Regions from separate parts of the Niveispirillum sp. FG148 genome, predicted to be linked through region 3. Evidence: riboswitches for the same ligand, from Rfam matches in the RefSeq annotation. Region 3 holds a riboswitch; each other region holds the start of a gene.

Region 1 (5,259 bases), on a different contig from region 3:
ATGCGCGACATGGCCGGGCGCATTACCGGCATGGACCCGGTGATGTTACGCCGGGTGGGGCTGGCCGCGGCCATTCTGGGCGTTCTGGCCGTGGCCGTGGTGCGCGGATAGGGCCGCCTGGGACCAACCTTTCCAGTCCGCGACGAAGGAAGGCTTCGCAGCGGGGCTTCGGCAGCCTATATTCCCTGGTGTCGGTGGTCCCCTTTGGGCCGGGCTGCCGGTGCGCGCCTCCGATCCGGGGCGCGGATGACTGGCCCCTGGAGATTGACGTGACCGCGTTCTTCCGCTCCCGTCCCGCCGCCCGTCTGGCGGCCGCCTTTGCGGCTTTGCCGCTGGTCGCGACCCTGCTGGTCGCCACCCCGGCCCCGGCGCTGGCCCAGCGCGGTGCGCCCGAGAGTTTCGCCCCCCTGGCCGAAAAGACCCTGCCGGCCGTGGTCAATATCTCGACCAGTCAGACCATCCAGGCCAAGCCGGGTGGACGCGGCGCCGTGCCCATGCCGGACTTCCCGCCTGGTTCCCCGTTCGAGGATTTCTTCCGCGACTTCATGGAACGCCAGCAGGGCCAGGGTGCCCCGCGCAAGGCGCAGTCGCTGGGTTCCGGCTTCATCATCGATGCGTCGGGCTATATCGTCACCAACAACCACGTCATTGATGGTGCCGACGAGATCACGGTCATCTTCCAGGATGCCGACCAGACGGAGCTGAAGGCCAAGCTGATCGGCACGGACAAGGAAACCGATCTGGCGCTGCTGAAGGTTGAAACCAAGCAGAAGCTGACGCCCTTGAAATGGGGTGACAGCGACGTGCTGAAGGTGGGCGACTGGGTCGTGGCCATCGGCAACCCGTTCGGCCTGGGCGGCACCGTCACGGCCGGCATCGTCTCGGCCCGCGCCCGCGATATCGGCGCCGGCCGCTTCGATGATTTCATCCAGACTGACGCCGCCATCAATCAGGGCAATTCCGGTGGCCCGCTGGTCAATCTGGCCGGCGACGTGGTGGGCATCAATTCCGCCATCTACAGCCGCACCGGCGGTTCCGTCGGCATCGGCTTCGCCATCCCGTCCAGCATGGCCCGCACCGTGATCGAGGAGATCCGCAAGGCCGGCAAGGTGCGGCGCGGCTGGCTGGGCGTGCAGATTCAGTCGGTGACCCCGGAAATCGCCGAAAGCATGAGCCTGCCCAGCCACAAGGGCGCCCTGGTCGGCACCGTGACGGAGGGCAGCCCCGCCGCCGCCGCCGGCCTGAAGCCCGGCGACGTCATCCTGACCTTTGACGGCAAGGAGGTTGCCAATAACCGCACCCTGCCGCGCATGGTGGCCGGCACGCCGGTGGGCACCAAGGTCAATGTCGGCATCTCCCGCAAGGGCGCGCCGATGAATGTTGCCATCACGCTCGCCGAATTCCCGGAAGATCAGATCGCCGCCGCCGAGGAAGGCGAGGAGGAGGGCGAGCCCGCGCCCAAGCCCGGCGCCGTGCAGCAGCAGATCGACGCGCTGGGCCTGACCGTCTCCACCATCACCCCCGACCTGCGCAAGCAGTTCGAGGTGGCGGAAGGCGTGAAGGGTGTGGTCATCACCAAGATCAACCAGAATGCCCCGGCCCAGACGCGCCAGCTTCGTCCCGGTGACGTGGTGCTGGAGGTGAGCCAGGCCCCGGTGACCACGCCCACGGACGTGCAGGACCGCGTCGCCAAGGCCCGTCAGGCCGGCCAGAAGGCCGTATTGCTGCTGGTCGAACGCAAGGGCGAGCAGACCTTCCTGGCCCTGGCGCTGGAACAGGACAAGTAAGCACCGGCCTTACGGCTTGTTGAGAAGGGCCCTGGCCCTGTCCAGTTCCGCGCCGGAAAGGCGGGGATTGGGCGGGACAGGGCCCTTTCCATTCAGATAGTCCAGGGGCGTCACCCCTTCATCATCCTTGACGGTCGGATCGGCCCCGGCCTTCAGCAAGGCCTCGATGACGGCCAGTCCGGCATTGGCGGCGGCGTAATGCAGGGCCGTGCGCTTCCCGTGCTTGGGGAGGGTGAATTCATCGGTCACATCCGTCGCAGCCCTGACGTCAGCACCATGGGCCAGCAGCCAGGCCACAGCCTCTGCCTGGTCCGCTTGGGAAGCCGCCATCAGCGGCGTCTTGCCGAAGCCGTTACGAACGTCCACGCCGTCGATCGCCACGGTATCGGCCAGCAATTCCGGCCGCAGGGCTGCCGACAGATGCGACAGCGGGTCGATGCCAGCGGTAACCGCGCAACGGCTGAAGGCATCCTTGCCATCGCCCCGCCGGACAATGGCGGCACGCACCGTGTCCAGAGGCGCGCCATCGACCAGCAGGGTGCGGGCATGGTCGGCCGGCGGCGGTCCGCCCCCGCAATCGGCGCCCCAGGCCAGCGCGAACAGGGCGTTGCGTGCCCTTTCGCCGGCCCTGTCACCCTGCAAGGGGCGATAGAAATCGGTCAGCGCGAGAAGGGCCGCCTGATAGACGGGCAGGATGCGCGACAGGGCAACCCGGTTGCCGACCGACAGATAGGACCAGGTCTGATAGGGCAGCAGCCCTTGCCTGGGGGCTGGCGGCAATTGTGACGGGTCCAGCCTTGCCTGTTCCAGGATGGCAGCCTGCTGTCCTGCCAGGGCATAGCGCAGGCTGCCCCCATGGTTGGCCAGGAAGCCGCCGTCCGCCAGGGTGGCAGCGCGGATGAAATCCTGCACTTGCCCGTCGGGGAACCCCTCCACATGGCCGCGCCCCCAGTCGCAGCCCGATCGCGGCAGAAAATTGTCCCGGTTGCTGCCGAACTGCGGTTCCGTCGCGGCCAGCAGACCCGGCCGCCGCCGCAATACATCGCAGGGAATGGCATAGAAGGCCGATTGCGTCTGCACCACCCCGGCACTGGACAGCAGCCGCAGCAGCGCCACCAGACTGTCGTCCGTGCCGTCATAGGTAGCGGGGGCGCCCAGCACCTGTTCCAGATAGGGATCGTTCTGACCGGTCAGCGCCGCGGTCAGGTCATGCACCAGCCGGTCGATCTCCGCCTTCGCGTCGGGTCGGAAGGCATGCAGGAACAGCAGCCGGTCCAGGCTGATCAGCGGCGTGGACGGGTTGCGGGTGGCGGCATCGGCGGCAGCCGGGTCGCGGCCCATCCGGGCAATCGCCTGTTCATACCCCTCATCGGCGGCGACCGGCATCGTGATCAGCAGCAAGCCGGCGGCCAGCATGGCCAGGGTGCGGCGCAGGGTCATCTGAAACGGTTCTCCGTTGGGTATCCGCGGTGCAGCCTATCAGCACGCCAACCGTGCGGATACCGAAACACCCGCCCTTGACACCTTGCCTGTTTCTCCCGCAGTTTCCATCCCGTCCAAGGGGAACCCCGGCAAGGGGCTGAGACACCGCATGGACCGCCAATGGGCGGCACCGGCGCGGGAACCCTTCGAACCTGATCCGGGTCGTACCGGCGTAGGGATGGAAGCATAGGGCCCCGTTTGCCCCCGATGTGCCGCCGCACCTTCGTGCCAAGCCCGGATCTCCATTCAACGGGAGGTCCAGATGCCAGATACCACCATTACCGATCCTGAGTTCCGCGTCACCACCGGCCCGCTGCCCGCCAGCCGCAAGGTGCATGTGGCGGGGGAGCGGTTCCCCGATATCCGCGTCGCCATGCGCGAGATCGACCTGTCGCCCAGCGCCAACGAGGCGCCGGTGCGTGTCTATGACCCGTCCGGCCCCTATACCGATCCCGCCGTGCGCACGGATATCCGCCAGGGCTTGGCCGAGTTGCGCCGGTCCTGGGTGGAAGCGCGCGGCGATGTGGAGACCTATGACGGCCGCAGCGTGAAGCCGGAGGATAATGGGCTGCGCGAAGGCCAGGAAAGCCCCGTGCCCCTGTTCAACCGCGCCGGCCGCCGCCCCTTACGCGCCAAGGTCGGGGCAAACGTGTCCCAGCTTCACTATGCCCGCAAAGGCATCATCACGCCGGAGATGGAATATGTCGCCATCCGCGAGAATCTGGGCCGGCAGCGCCGGGCCGAACAGGCGGCGCGTGACGGGGAGGATTTCGGGGCATCCATCCCCGATTACGTGACGCCGGAATTCGTGCGGGACGAGATTGCGCGCGGCCGCGCCATCATCCCCAACAATATCAACCACCCGGAAACCGAACCGATGATCATCGGCCGGAACTTCCTGGTGAAGATCAACGCCAATATCGGCAATTCCGCCGTCACCTCCTCGGTCGCGGACGAGGTGGACAAGCTGGTCTGGGCCATCCGCTGGGGGGCCGACACGGTCATGGACCTGTCCACGGGCCGCAATATCCACACCATCCGGGAATGGATCATCCGCAATTCCCCCGTCCCCATCGGCACCGTCCCTATCTATCAGGCGCTGGAAAAGGTGGATGGCAAGGCGCAGGACCTGACCTGGGAGATTTTCCGCGACACCCTGATCGAACAGGCTGAACAGGGGGTGGATTATTTCACCATCCATGCCGGCGTGCGGCTGGCCCATATCCCGCTGACGGCAAAAAGGGTGACGGGGATCGTCAGCCGGGGTGGGTCCATCATGGCCAAATGGTGCCTGGCCCATCACCAGGAGAACTTCCTCTACACCCACTTCGATGAAATCTGCGAGATCATGAAGGCGTACGATATCGCCTTCTCCCTGGGCGACGGGCTGCGCCCCGGCAGCATTGCCGACGCCAATGACGCCGCCCAGTTCGCGGAGCTGGAGACGCTGGGGGAACTGACCCATATCGCCTGGAAGCATGACGTGCAGGTGATGATCGAAGGGCCGGGCCATGTGCCCATGCACAAGATCAAGGCCAACATGGACAAGCAGCTGAAGGTCTGCGGCGAGGCGCCCTTCTATACGCTGGGGCCGCTGACCACCGATATCGCGCCGGGGTACGACCACATCACCAGCGGTATCGGGGCGGCCATGATCGGCTGGTTCGGCACCTCCATGCTCTGCTACGTCACGCCCAAGGAGCATCTGGGCCTGCCCGACCGCGACGATGTGAAGGTGGGCGTCATCACCTATAAGCTGGCCGCCCATGCCGCCGATCTGGCCAAGGGCCATCCGGGGGCGCAGGAACGCGACGACGCGCTGTCGCGCGCGCGGTTCGAATTCCGCTGGCGCGACCAGTTCAACCTGTCGCTGGACCCCGAAACGGCGGAAAAATACCACGACCAGACCCTGCCGGCGGAAGGCGCCAAGCTGGCGCATTTCTGTTCCATGTGCGGTCCGAAATTCTGTTCCATGAAAATCACGCAGGAA
Region 2 (5,259 bases), on a different contig from region 3:
CAGCCGTGGCAATGTCGTGGATCTGGCTGTCGGTATCATCATCGGTGCCGCCTTCACGGCCATCGTGACCTCGCTGGTCAATGACATCCTGATGCCGCCGCTGGGCTATGTTCTGGGCGGGATCGATTTTTCCGACTATTTCGTCAGCCTGTCGGGCGGTGACTATCCGACCCTGAAGGCCGCGAAGGATGCCGGTGCCACCACCTTGAATTACGGCCTGTTCATCAATGCCGTCATCAAATTCTTCATCGTGTCCTGGGCGGTGTTCATCCTGGTCAAGCAGGTAAATCGCTTCAAGAAGCGGGAGGATGCCAAGCCGACTGAGCCGACCAAGTCCGAATTGCTGCTGACGGAAATCCGCGATCTGCTGAAGACAAAGTGAGTCTGGCCGGGGCCGGCGGCAGGGCCGGCCCCGGATCCACTCTTTACTTCACTTCCACGGCGTAGCTGTCGACGGGCGGCGTGGCCTTGATCAGGCCGCGCGCCTTCAGGAACTGCGCGAACCGTTCATAGCGCGTGCGGTCGAGCGCGCGGGGGCTGTGGGCGAAGCGGGCGACGCTGTCGGCCCAGGCGCGGCGGTTCAACTCGTTATCCTGGTCGGCGCGACCCTTGATGAACAGCTTCCACGCCTCTTCCGGATGGTTCACCAGATACTGGGTACCCCGCTCCACGGCGTTCAGGAACCGGCCCAGGCGCGGGTCGGACAGCTTGTTCTTGTTGGTGATGAAGACCAGTTCGTCATAGGCGGGCACCCCTTCCTCTTCCGGGAAGAAGGCGCGGCCGGGCTTGTTTTCGATGACCATCTGGTTCAGTTCGAAATTGCGATAGCCGCCGACGATGGCGTCCACCTGGCCTGCGAACAGGGCCGGCGATAGGGAGAAATTGACGTTCACCAACGTCACGTCCTTCAAGGACAGCCCGTGCTTTTCCAGCATGGCGCCCAGCAGCGCATCCTCGAACCCGCCGACGGAGAAGCCGACCTTCTTGCCCTTCAGGTCCTTGATGGACTTGATGGGGCCGTCCTTCAGCACGATGACCGTATTCAGCGGCGTGGCGACCAGCGTGCCGAACCGGGCCACGGGCAGGCCGGCATCGACCTGCAGGTGCAATTGCGGCTGATAGGAGATGGCGATATCCCCCTGGCCGGCGGCGACCAGGCGCGGCGGATCATTGGGATCGGCCGGCGCGATCAGGTCCACCGACAAGCCTTCATCCTTGAAATAGCCCAGTTCCTGGGCGACGTAGAGCGGGCCATGGTCCGGATTGACGAACCAGTCGAGCAGGACTGTCACCTTTTCTTGGGCCATGGCCGGCAGGGCGGTGACGGACAGGGCGGCCGCCAGGGCAGCGGCGCGCAGCCAGTTCTTCTTCATGGGCTTGGTTCCTTGGTGATGACGCTGTCGGGCAGCCAGGGCAGGGCCCGGCGGAGAAGGAAATCGACCAGCAGCCACAGGCAAACAGCCAGCAGCGCCAGGATGAACAGGGCGGCAAAGGTCAGGTCCGTCTGCACACGCGCCGTGGCATGCAGCATCAGATAGCCCAGCCCCGCCGAGGCGCCGACCCATTCACCGACGACGGCGCCGATGGGGGCGACGGCGGCGGCCATGCGCAGGCCGGAGCCGAAGGCGGGCAGGGCGGCCGGCAGCCGGATATGGCGCAGCACGGTCCAGGGGCTGGCCCCCATGGTGCGGGCCAGATCCAGCCAGCCGGGATCGGTGCGGCGCAGCCCGTCATAGAAGCTGGCCGTGACGGGGAAGAAAATGATCAGGGTGGCCATCGCCACCTTGGAGGCCAGCCCATAGCCCAGCCACAGCACCAGCAGCGGCGCGATGGCGAAGACGGGCACGGCCTGGCTGGCCAGCAGCAATGGCAGCAGCCAGCGGCGGGCGGCGGCGGATGCCGTCAGCGCCAGGGCCGCCAGCCCGCCCGACAGCGTGCCCAGCACCAGCCCCAGGATGATCTCCAGCGCCGTATATCCGGCATGCTGGGCCAGCAGCGCACGGTCCGACCACAGGCGGGCCGCAACCCGGTCCGGGCCCGGCAATATATAATGTGGCAGGTCGGCCAGATGCACCAGCAGGCCCCAGGCCAGCAGCAGCCCGGCCAGCGTGATAATCCCGCGCAGCAGGCGACCGGTCATGGCGCGTCCTCCGCTTCATCGCCACGCAAACGGGCCAGCAATTGGCCCTGCAGGGATAGCAGTTCGGGGTCGTCCGGCGGGCGCGGCACGGGGCCGGGGGGCAGAATGGGATCGGACAGAGCGGCTGGATGACCGGACAGGACCAGCACCTGATGGCCCAGGCGCAGCGCCTCCATCGGGTCATGGGTGACCATCAGAACCGTCCGGCCGGCCAGCAGTCCGGCCGCCAGATCCTGAAGCCGCAGCCGCGTGATGGCGTCCAGGGCAGAGAAGGGCTCGTCCATCAGCACGACGGGCCGATCCTCGAACAGGGTACGGGCCAGCGCCACACGTTGGCGCATGCCGCCCGACAGGGCGTCTGGCCGGCTGCCGGCGCGGTCGGCCAGACCAACGGCTTCCAGCAAGGACAGGGCGCGGTCACGGTCATCATGGTCAGCCCGGCCCCCACGCAACCTTACCCCCAACAGGATGTTATCCAGTGCCGTGGCCCAGGGCAGCAGCAGATCCTGTTGTCCCATCCAAGCGATGCGTCCGGCCACGGGCTGGGCATCATCGGCTGAAACGGCCCCGTCGCTCTTGGCCAGGCCGGCGATCAGGCGCAGCAGGCTGGTCTTGCCCACCCCGCTGGGCCCCAGCAGGCAGGTGGTACGCCCGGCGGGCACCGTCAGCGACAGGTCACGGAATACCACGCGGCCCCCGAACGACAGCGCGGCATCTTTCAAATGGATGGCGGGCGGTGGCGGGGTCGCGACGGGCCCCGGCGAATTGCGCATTGGTCACTGTCCCTACGCCGGTATCAGCCGGATCAGGTTCCAGGGGTCGTTCCGTCCGGAACCTCTCAGCCGACCATCGGCTCCCCCCAGTGAGATGCGCTGGTTATGACAAACCTGTGACCCCGCCGCAAGCGCATTGGTACCGGGCACGTTGCTGCCGTTGGACCTTGGCTTCCCTGTCGGTCCATTATCCAATCGGATATTGGATCGACATGGAGGATGCTATGCGCTGGTTGACGGGAGCATTCGCGGCCTTGTTGCTTGCCACAAGTTCTGTCGGCAGCGCCAATGCTGCGACCCTGCCGGAGGGGCCGGCGTTACGTCAGACCATGGAAAAGGTCGATGCGGACTTCTTCGAACTGTTTTTCGAAGGCTGCGACCCCGCCCGCGCGGCAACCCTGCTGACACCCGATTTCGAGATGTATCACGACAAGGAAGGGGAGGTGGCCCGGTCGGCCGCCAGCTTCATCGCCTTGTACAAGAAGAATTGCGAAGCCCGTCAGGCTCCCGATGCCTGGCGGTCGCGGCGCGAGCTGGTGCCGGGAACCATGACCCTGCACCCCATCGCCGGCATCGGCGTTCTGGAACAGGGTGAGCATGTCTTTTATGAACGCAAGGGCAACGGGCCGGAAAAGCTGGTGGGCAGGGCCCGGTTCACCCAGTTCTGGCGGCTGGATGCCGATGGGTGGAAGCTGGCCCGCGTCTTCTCTTATGATCATGAGGCGGTGAAATAGGCGGCGGGCAGGCTTGCCGCCCAGGTGACGCCTGCCTAGATTGCCGCTTATGCACGATCTCGCCCTGCCGACCGTCTGCGCCCTGGAACGCCCGCTTTACCTGGGGGGCGAGATTTATCGCCATTCCAGCTATGGGCCCAAACATCCCCTGTCGATCCCGCGGGTCAGCGTCGCCACTGATCTGATCCGGGCCATGGGCTGGCTGGCCGACGACCGGTATCGCGACAGCCCGCAGGCCAGCGAGGAGCAACTGGCCCGGTTCCATGACCGGGCCTATATCGCGGCTGTGGCGCGGGCGGAGCGGGACCAGCGGGTCGATCTGGCAACGGCGCAGACCTATGGCCTGGGCAAGCTGGAAAATCCCATCTTTCCGGAAATGTACCGCCGGCCGGCGGTGGCGGCCGGTGCGGCCATCCTGGCGGCCGAACTGGTGCGCGATGGCGGGGTGGTGCATTCACCGGCCAGCGGCACCCACCATGCCCGACCGACGCGGGCCAGCGGCTTCTGCTTCTTCAATGCGCCCGTTCTGGGGTTGATGGCGCTGCTGGACCAGGGGCTGGACCGCATCCTTTATATTGATCTGGATGCCCATCACGGCGATGGCGTCCAGGATGCCTTTCATGATGATGAGCGGGTGCTGACCGTTTCAATCCACGAGGAAGGGCGCTGGCCCCATACCGGCCTGCTGCACGATCGCGCCGGCGGCATGGCCCGCAACCTGCCCATGCCCGCCGGCCTGAATGACAGCGAGTTCCGCCATCTGGTGGAAGAGGCGATCATTCCCCTGACGGTGGCTTTCCGGCCTCAGGCCATGATGATCCAGACAGGCGCCGACGCCCTGGCCGACGATCCCCTGTCGCGCCTGTCCCTGTCCAATCGGGCGCTGTGGCGGGCCGTGGCCGATCTGGTGGGGCTGGCGCCGCGTACCATTGTCGTGGGCGGGGGCGGCTATAACCCCTGGTCGGTGGGACGGGCATGGGCCGGTATCTGGGCCGTGCTGAACGGTATGGATCCGGTGCAGGCCGACCTGACGGTGGAGGCGCGACAGGTGCTGCGCGCGCTGACCTGGAACCGCCGGGAAGGACGCAATCCACCAGACCGGTGGTTCGACCAGCTGGCCGATCCCCCGCATGAAGGGCCGATCCGCGACATGGTGCGGCAGGCAGCAGCGTCGGTGCGCGTTCTATGGTAAACAACGTCCATCAATTCCCAGCCTGAAGCCGGAAACCATGCCGCTGCGCCGTCTGTTCCTTGCTGCCGCCCTGACGCTGTCCAGTGTCACGCTTGCCGCCCCCACCGTCCTGGCGCAGGCCGCGCCTCAGACGGGCCTGAACCACGACACGCTGGTGGTGGAAACCAAGGGCGGGCAGCGTCACAGCTTCAATGTCGATCTGGCCCTGACCCCGCAGCAGCAGGCCCATGGTCTGATGTTCGTCGAGAAGATGCCCGACGAGAAGGGAATGCTGTTCCTGAACGATCAGGAAGGGCCGATGTCCTTCTGGATGAAGAACACCCTGATCCCGCTGGACATCATCTTCATCGATACCAAGGGCGTAATCTTGAACATCCAGCATGGCAAGCCGCTGGACCTGACGCCGCTGCCGTCCGCGGG
Region 3 (5,259 bases):
TGGTTGGGATAGCCAGCGGAGCCCAGGAACAGACGCGACTGGAAGCTTTTGCCCGCGATCTTCAACGGATCGGTCATCTCTCAACCACCCTGCAAAACCTTGACGATTTCCACCCGGTCACCGGGGGAAAGGATTGTATCGGCCCAGCGTCCGCGCGGCACGACGCTGTCATTCACGGCCACGGCAATGCCGCGCGCACCCGGATCAATGCCGTCCGCCGCCATGACGGCGGTCAGGGCGTAATCGTCCGGTTCCCGGTTCTTGCCATTCAGGATGATCATCGGCTTGTTCCCTTACGCCGCCTGGGCCGCCGCGAAACGGTCGGCCCCGAAGGCGCGGATGGACGGATCAACACGGCCCGTCAGGATCAGGGAAGATATGGTATCGGCCGTGATCGGGGCCAGCAGGATACCGTTGCGATGGTGGCCCGTGGCCAGCACCAGCCCGTCCAGGCCCGGCGCCAGGCCCAGGATGGGGGCGTCGTCACGGCAGCCAGGGCGGAAGCCCGTCCACATCTCCTTAATGGGCAGTTCCTCCACCCCCGGCAGGGTGCGCCAGGCGGCATCCAGCAGGGCCAGCACGCCGCCCCCCGTCAGCCGGTCGTCGAACCCCTTCTCCTCCGTCGTGGCACCCAGGATCAGGGTGCCATCGGCACGCGGCACCAGATAGATCTTGGGGCCCCAGACGACGCTGGTCAGCAGCGGGTGGGCCGGGTCCATGGACAGCGACATCATCTGGCCCTTCACGGGTCGCACGGGCGGCGGGCTGACCTGTCCCGCAATCTGCCGCGACCAGGCGCCGGCCGCCAGCACCACGATATCGGCCGGCACGCGGCGCTCACCCAGCAGCACACCCGTCACCCGGCCGGCCTGCACATCCAGGCCCGTCACCTCCGCCCCCTCATACAGCCGGGCGCCGGTCTTCTCCAGCGCCACGCGAAGGGCGGCGCAGGTCAGGCGGTTATCCACCTGCCCATCCTTGGGGCTGAACACGCCAGCGGCCGTGCGCGGGTTCAGGAACGGTTCCTTTTCCTTGGCCTGCGCCCCCGTCAGCCAGGTCAGGTCCAGGCCCAGTCCGCGCTGGAATTCGTAATTGGACCGCAGCAGCTCAACCTCGTCCCGCGTGCTGGCAACGACCAGGGTGCCGTCATTGCGCAGGCCCACGGGCAGGCCCGTCAGTGCCTGCAGCTCCGCCGCGAAACCGGGCCAGCGCGCCTGACTGTCCAGGCAGAGCGGCAGCAAGGGCTGTTCCCCCGGCTCTGCCTCCACGCCCGCGGCCAGCATGCCGGCGGCGGCGCGACTGGCAGCCTGGCCCGCCTTGTCGCGTTCGAAGATGTCGACCTGCGCGCCGGCCTGGGCCAGACGCCAGCCGATGCCCATGCCGATGATGCCCCCGCCGATGATGGCGACGCGCGGCTTGTCCACAGGTTTATATGACTTCATTTCCGCCTTCTCCCTTCGCCGGCATGATCCGGATCAGGTTCTATGGGTGTGATCTCAGCCGCCGTCGGTATGACAGCGGCACCCCAGGGTCCATGCGTTATGTCATGGCCCTGTCATGGACGCAATGCAAGGGCTGGATGGCGGGCATGGGCGGCCCCACCCTGTTCGCGCTTGACCCCAAGGCTTTCCGGGCATATTTGCGGCAGAGAGGGATATATTGTCCCACCCCCTTACGCTTTACGCCGGACGAAGGCCCCATGTCGCTGCTGCCCATCATCACCATCCCCGACACCCGGCTGAAGGCCAAGTGCAAGCCGCTCGACAATGTCGACGGGCGCGTGGTCCAGTTGATGGATGACATGCTGGACACGATGTACAAGGCGCCGGGCATTGGTCTGGCCGCGCCGCAGATCGGGTTGCTGGAACGGCTGATCGTGGTCGATGTCAACGACCACAAGACGGAAAAGCCCAACCCGCTGGCCATGGTCAACCCGGAACTGCTGTGGACATCGGACGAACTGGCCGTGACCCAGGAAGGCTGCCTGTCCATCCCGGAAATCTATGCCGAGGTGACGCGGCCCAAGATGGTGCGCGTGCGCTATGTCGACCGCGCCGGCGAAGTGCAGGAGATGGATGCCGACGGCCTGCTGGCCACCTGCATCCAGCACGAGATCGACCATCTGAACGGCGTGCTGTTCATCGACCATCTGTCGTCGCTGAAGCGCAACATGATCCTGCGCAAGTACAACAAGGCGCGGAAGTAACGGGCGGCCGCCCGTTATCAGGGACATACCGGACCAAAGAGGCTCCCCATGCGTCTTGCCTTCATGGGCACGCCCGACTTTTCCGTCGCCATCCTGGATGCGCTGGTCGATGCCGGGCATGAACTGGTGTGCGTCTACAGCCAGCCGCCCCGCCCCGCCGGCCGCGGCCAGCAATTGCAGGCCAGCCCCGTGCATCGCCGGGCAGACGCCCTGGGCATCCAAGTGCGCACGCCCAAAAGCCTGCGCAAGCCCGAGGAACAGGCGGCGTTCGCGGCCCTGGACTTGGATTGCGCCATCGTCGCGGCCTATGGTCTGATCCTGCCGCAAGCCATTCTGGACGCGCCGCGCCTGGGCTGCGTCAATGTCCATGCCAGCCTGCTGCCGCGCTGGCGCGGGGCCGCCCCCATCCAGCGTGCCATCCTGGCCGGCGATGCCGAAACCGGCGTGACAATCATGCAGATGGATGCCGGGCTGGACACGGGCGCCATGCTGCTGACCGAAGCGCTGCCCATCACGGCGCAGATGAACGCCGCCCAGTTGCACGACGCCCTGGCCGAAATGGGCGCCCGCCTGATGGTGGCAGCTCTGCCCGGCCTCAATGACGGCAGCCTGACGCCCGTGCCGCAGCCCGAGGCAGGCGTAACCTATGCCGCCAAACTGTCCAAGGATGAAGGCCGCCTGGACCTGACGCGCCCAGCCGTGGAACTGGACCGGCAGGTGCGCGGCCTGACGCCCTGGCCCGGCACCTGGATCGATCTGGCCAGCGGGGAAAAGCTGAAGGTGCTGGCAGCCGAAGCCGTGGCCGGGTCGGGCGCACCGGGCACCCTGATCGATGCCGGGCCGACCCTGGCCTGTGGTGAAGGTGCCCTGCGTCTGATCCGGGTGCAGCGGCCGGGCAAGGGCCCCGTCGACGGGGCCGCCTTCCTGCGTGGCTTCCCCCATGCCCTTGGGCAGAAGCTGACGGCCTGATGCGCCGCCCCCTGCCCCATCCGCCGCTGCTGTTGATCACCGACAGGCACCAGGCCGGGGGCGATCTGGTTTCGGCGGTGGCGGCCTGTGTGGATGCGGGTTGCCGCTGGGTCAGCCTGCGGGAAAAGGACCTGCCGCGCGACGAGCAATCCGCGCTGCTGACGCTATTGCGCCCTGTGCTGGCGGCCGTGGGCGGGGTGCTGACCATTCATGGCGATCTGGCGCTGGCTGCCCTGTGTGACGGGGTGCATCTGCCCGACGGGGCGGACATCGTCACGGCGCGGGCGATCCTGGGACCGGGGGCTCTGATCGGTGAGTCGTGTCATGACCGGGCCGGTGTGATGGCGGCGGCGCGGGACGGCGCGGATTACGCCACGCTCAGCCCGATCTTCCTGACGGCGTCCAAGCCCGGCTATGGCCCCGCCCTGGGGCCGGCGCCCCTGACCAGCCTGCCCTTGCCCACGCTGGCGCTGGGCGGCGTCGACGCAGCGACCCTGGGGGACTGCATCCGCGCCGGGGCGGCGGGTGCAGCCGTCATGGGCGGGCCCATGCGCGATCCGGGCAGCATGGCGGGCCTGCTGGCGGCCCTGGCTGCGACGGCAGGCCGCGAGGGCGGCGATTGACCGCCGCCCCTGCCTGACCCCATATCAGCGTATCCGTTTTTCCAGCGAATGATCCACCCATGAATGCCGTCGCTTCCGTCCCCGGCCGTCGTGCCGTCGCCAACTGGCTATTGCTGTGCGCCGGCATGGTCTTTGTCATGGCCATCATCGGTGCCATCACGCGCCTGACGGAAAGCGGCCTGTCCATCACCGAATGGAAGCCCATCACGGGCGCCCTGCCGCCCTTGAACGAGGCGCAGTGGATGGCAGAGTTCCAGAAGTACCAGCAGATCCCCGAATATCAGGTGCTGAACCGGGGGATGAGCCTGGAGGAATTCAAGCACATCTTCTTCTGGGAATGGTTCCACCGCCTGTGGGGCCGGCTGATCGGGCTGGTCTTCGCCCTGCCGCTGATCTGGTTCGTGGTCAAGGGACAGGTCAGCCGGTCGATGCTGCCGAAGCTGGTGGGCCTGTTCCTGCTGGGTGGGCTGCAAGGCTTCATCGGCTGGTTCATGGTGCAGTCGGGCCTGTCGGTGCGCACCGATGTCAGCCATTACCGGCTGGCCCTGCATCTGGGCACGGCCCTGATCCTCTATGCCCTGCTGATCCAGGTGGCGCTGGGCCTGCGCCATCCCGACGCCGCGTCACGGCCGGAACGGGCGGGCCTACGCACCCATGGGCTGGCGGCCCTGGCGCTGGTGTCCGTCACCATCGTCTGGGGGGCCTTTGTCGCGGGCCTGGATGCGGGCTTTGCCTATAATACCTGGCCGTTGATGGGGGATGAATTCGCCCCATCAGAAATGTGGAACCTGTCGCCGGCCTGGCTGAACTTCCTGGAAAACACGGCCGCCGTGCAGTTCACCCATCGCTGGCTGGCCATCCTGACGGCCGGTGTGGGCATCGCCTATGCATGGCGCATCGGACAGCGCACGGACCTGCCGGACGTGGCCAAGCGCGCTTCCCTGTGGCTGTCGCTGGGCTTCCTGGGGCAGGTGGTGCTGGGCATCACCACCCTGCTGCATGCTGTCCCCGTGGCCCTGGGTGCCGCCCATCAGGGCGGGGCGCTGGTGGTGCTGGCCCTGCTGATCCGGTCGCTGCACACGCTGCGGCGGTAAGGCGGCCGGTCGGTCGCTGACACATCCGCAATACCAATCCGCCGAGGGTTTGACCCTTGGCGGATTGGAGGCCGACGACCGTCGGCCCGGCGCCCATGCGCCGTTAGCCAAGGCGGCGGATGCCGCCGCCCGGCGCGTGAGGGAACACGACATACCAATCTCCCTTGATCGGTCACGATCAAGGGAGATTGGTATTACACCAGCTTCTTATCCGGCACGCCCCAATGGTGGCAGGCCACGAAATGGCCCGGCGCCTTTTCCTCCAGCACCGGCACGGCGCTGGCGCAGACATCCGATGCCTTGGGACAGCGGGTGCGGAAGACGCAGCCCGAGGGCGGCTTCATGGGGCTGGGCAGGTCGCCGCCCA

Evidence for each region. A riboswitch is a leader RNA that binds a small molecule or an ion and turns the genes downstream of it on or off. The one in region 3 is predicted to bind thiamine pyrophosphate.
Region 1: linked by a shared signal. The riboswitch ahead of thiC (phosphomethylpyrimidine synthase ThiC) and the one ahead of thiO (glycine oxidase ThiO) in region 3 are both predicted to bind thiamine pyrophosphate.
Region 2: linked by a shared signal. The riboswitch ahead of ACODTW_RS13580 (ABC transporter ATP-binding protein) and the one ahead of thiO (glycine oxidase ThiO) in region 3 are both predicted to bind thiamine pyrophosphate.

The regions. Positions count from the first base shown of each region.
Region 1 covers NZ_JBMDKJ010000037.1:150-5,408, reverse strand. Annotated here, with positions in the region: gene ACODTW_RS25000 (DUF2065 domain-containing protein) at 1-111, shown strand, start outside; gene ACODTW_RS24995 (DegQ family serine endoprotease) at 270-1,787, shown strand; gene ACODTW_RS24990 (ankyrin repeat domain-containing protein) at 1,797-3,227, opposite strand; TPP riboswitch at 3,337-3,465, shown strand; gene thiC (phosphomethylpyrimidine synthase ThiC) at 3,532-5,259, shown strand, end outside.
Region 2 covers NZ_JBMDKJ010000011.1:43,219-48,477, reverse strand. Annotated here, with positions in the region: gene mscL (large conductance mechanosensitive channel protein MscL) at 1-382, shown strand, start outside; gene ACODTW_RS13590 (ABC transporter substrate-binding protein) at 426-1,373, opposite strand; gene ACODTW_RS13585 (ABC transporter permease) at 1,370-2,140, opposite strand; gene ACODTW_RS13580 (ABC transporter ATP-binding protein) at 2,137-2,913, opposite strand; TPP riboswitch at 2,906-3,010, opposite strand; gene ACODTW_RS13575 (nuclear transport factor 2 family protein) at 3,168-3,647, shown strand; gene ACODTW_RS13570 (acetoin utilization protein AcuC) at 3,697-4,839, shown strand; gene ACODTW_RS13565 (DUF192 domain-containing protein) at 4,877-5,259, shown strand, end outside.
Region 3 covers NZ_JBMDKJ010000006.1:60,986-66,244, reverse strand. Annotated here, with positions in the region: gene ACODTW_RS08545 (thiazole synthase) at 1-77, opposite strand, end outside; gene thiS (sulfur carrier protein ThiS) at 81-281, opposite strand; gene thiO (glycine oxidase ThiO) at 294-1,442, opposite strand; TPP riboswitch at 1,436-1,536, opposite strand; gene def (peptide deformylase) at 1,700-2,206, shown strand; gene fmt (methionyl-tRNA formyltransferase) at 2,255-3,175, shown strand; gene ACODTW_RS08520 (thiamine phosphate synthase) at 3,175-3,798, shown strand; gene ACODTW_RS08515 (COX15/CtaA family protein) at 3,858-4,892, shown strand; gene ACODTW_RS08510 (ABC transporter ATP-binding protein) at 5,087-5,259, opposite strand, start outside.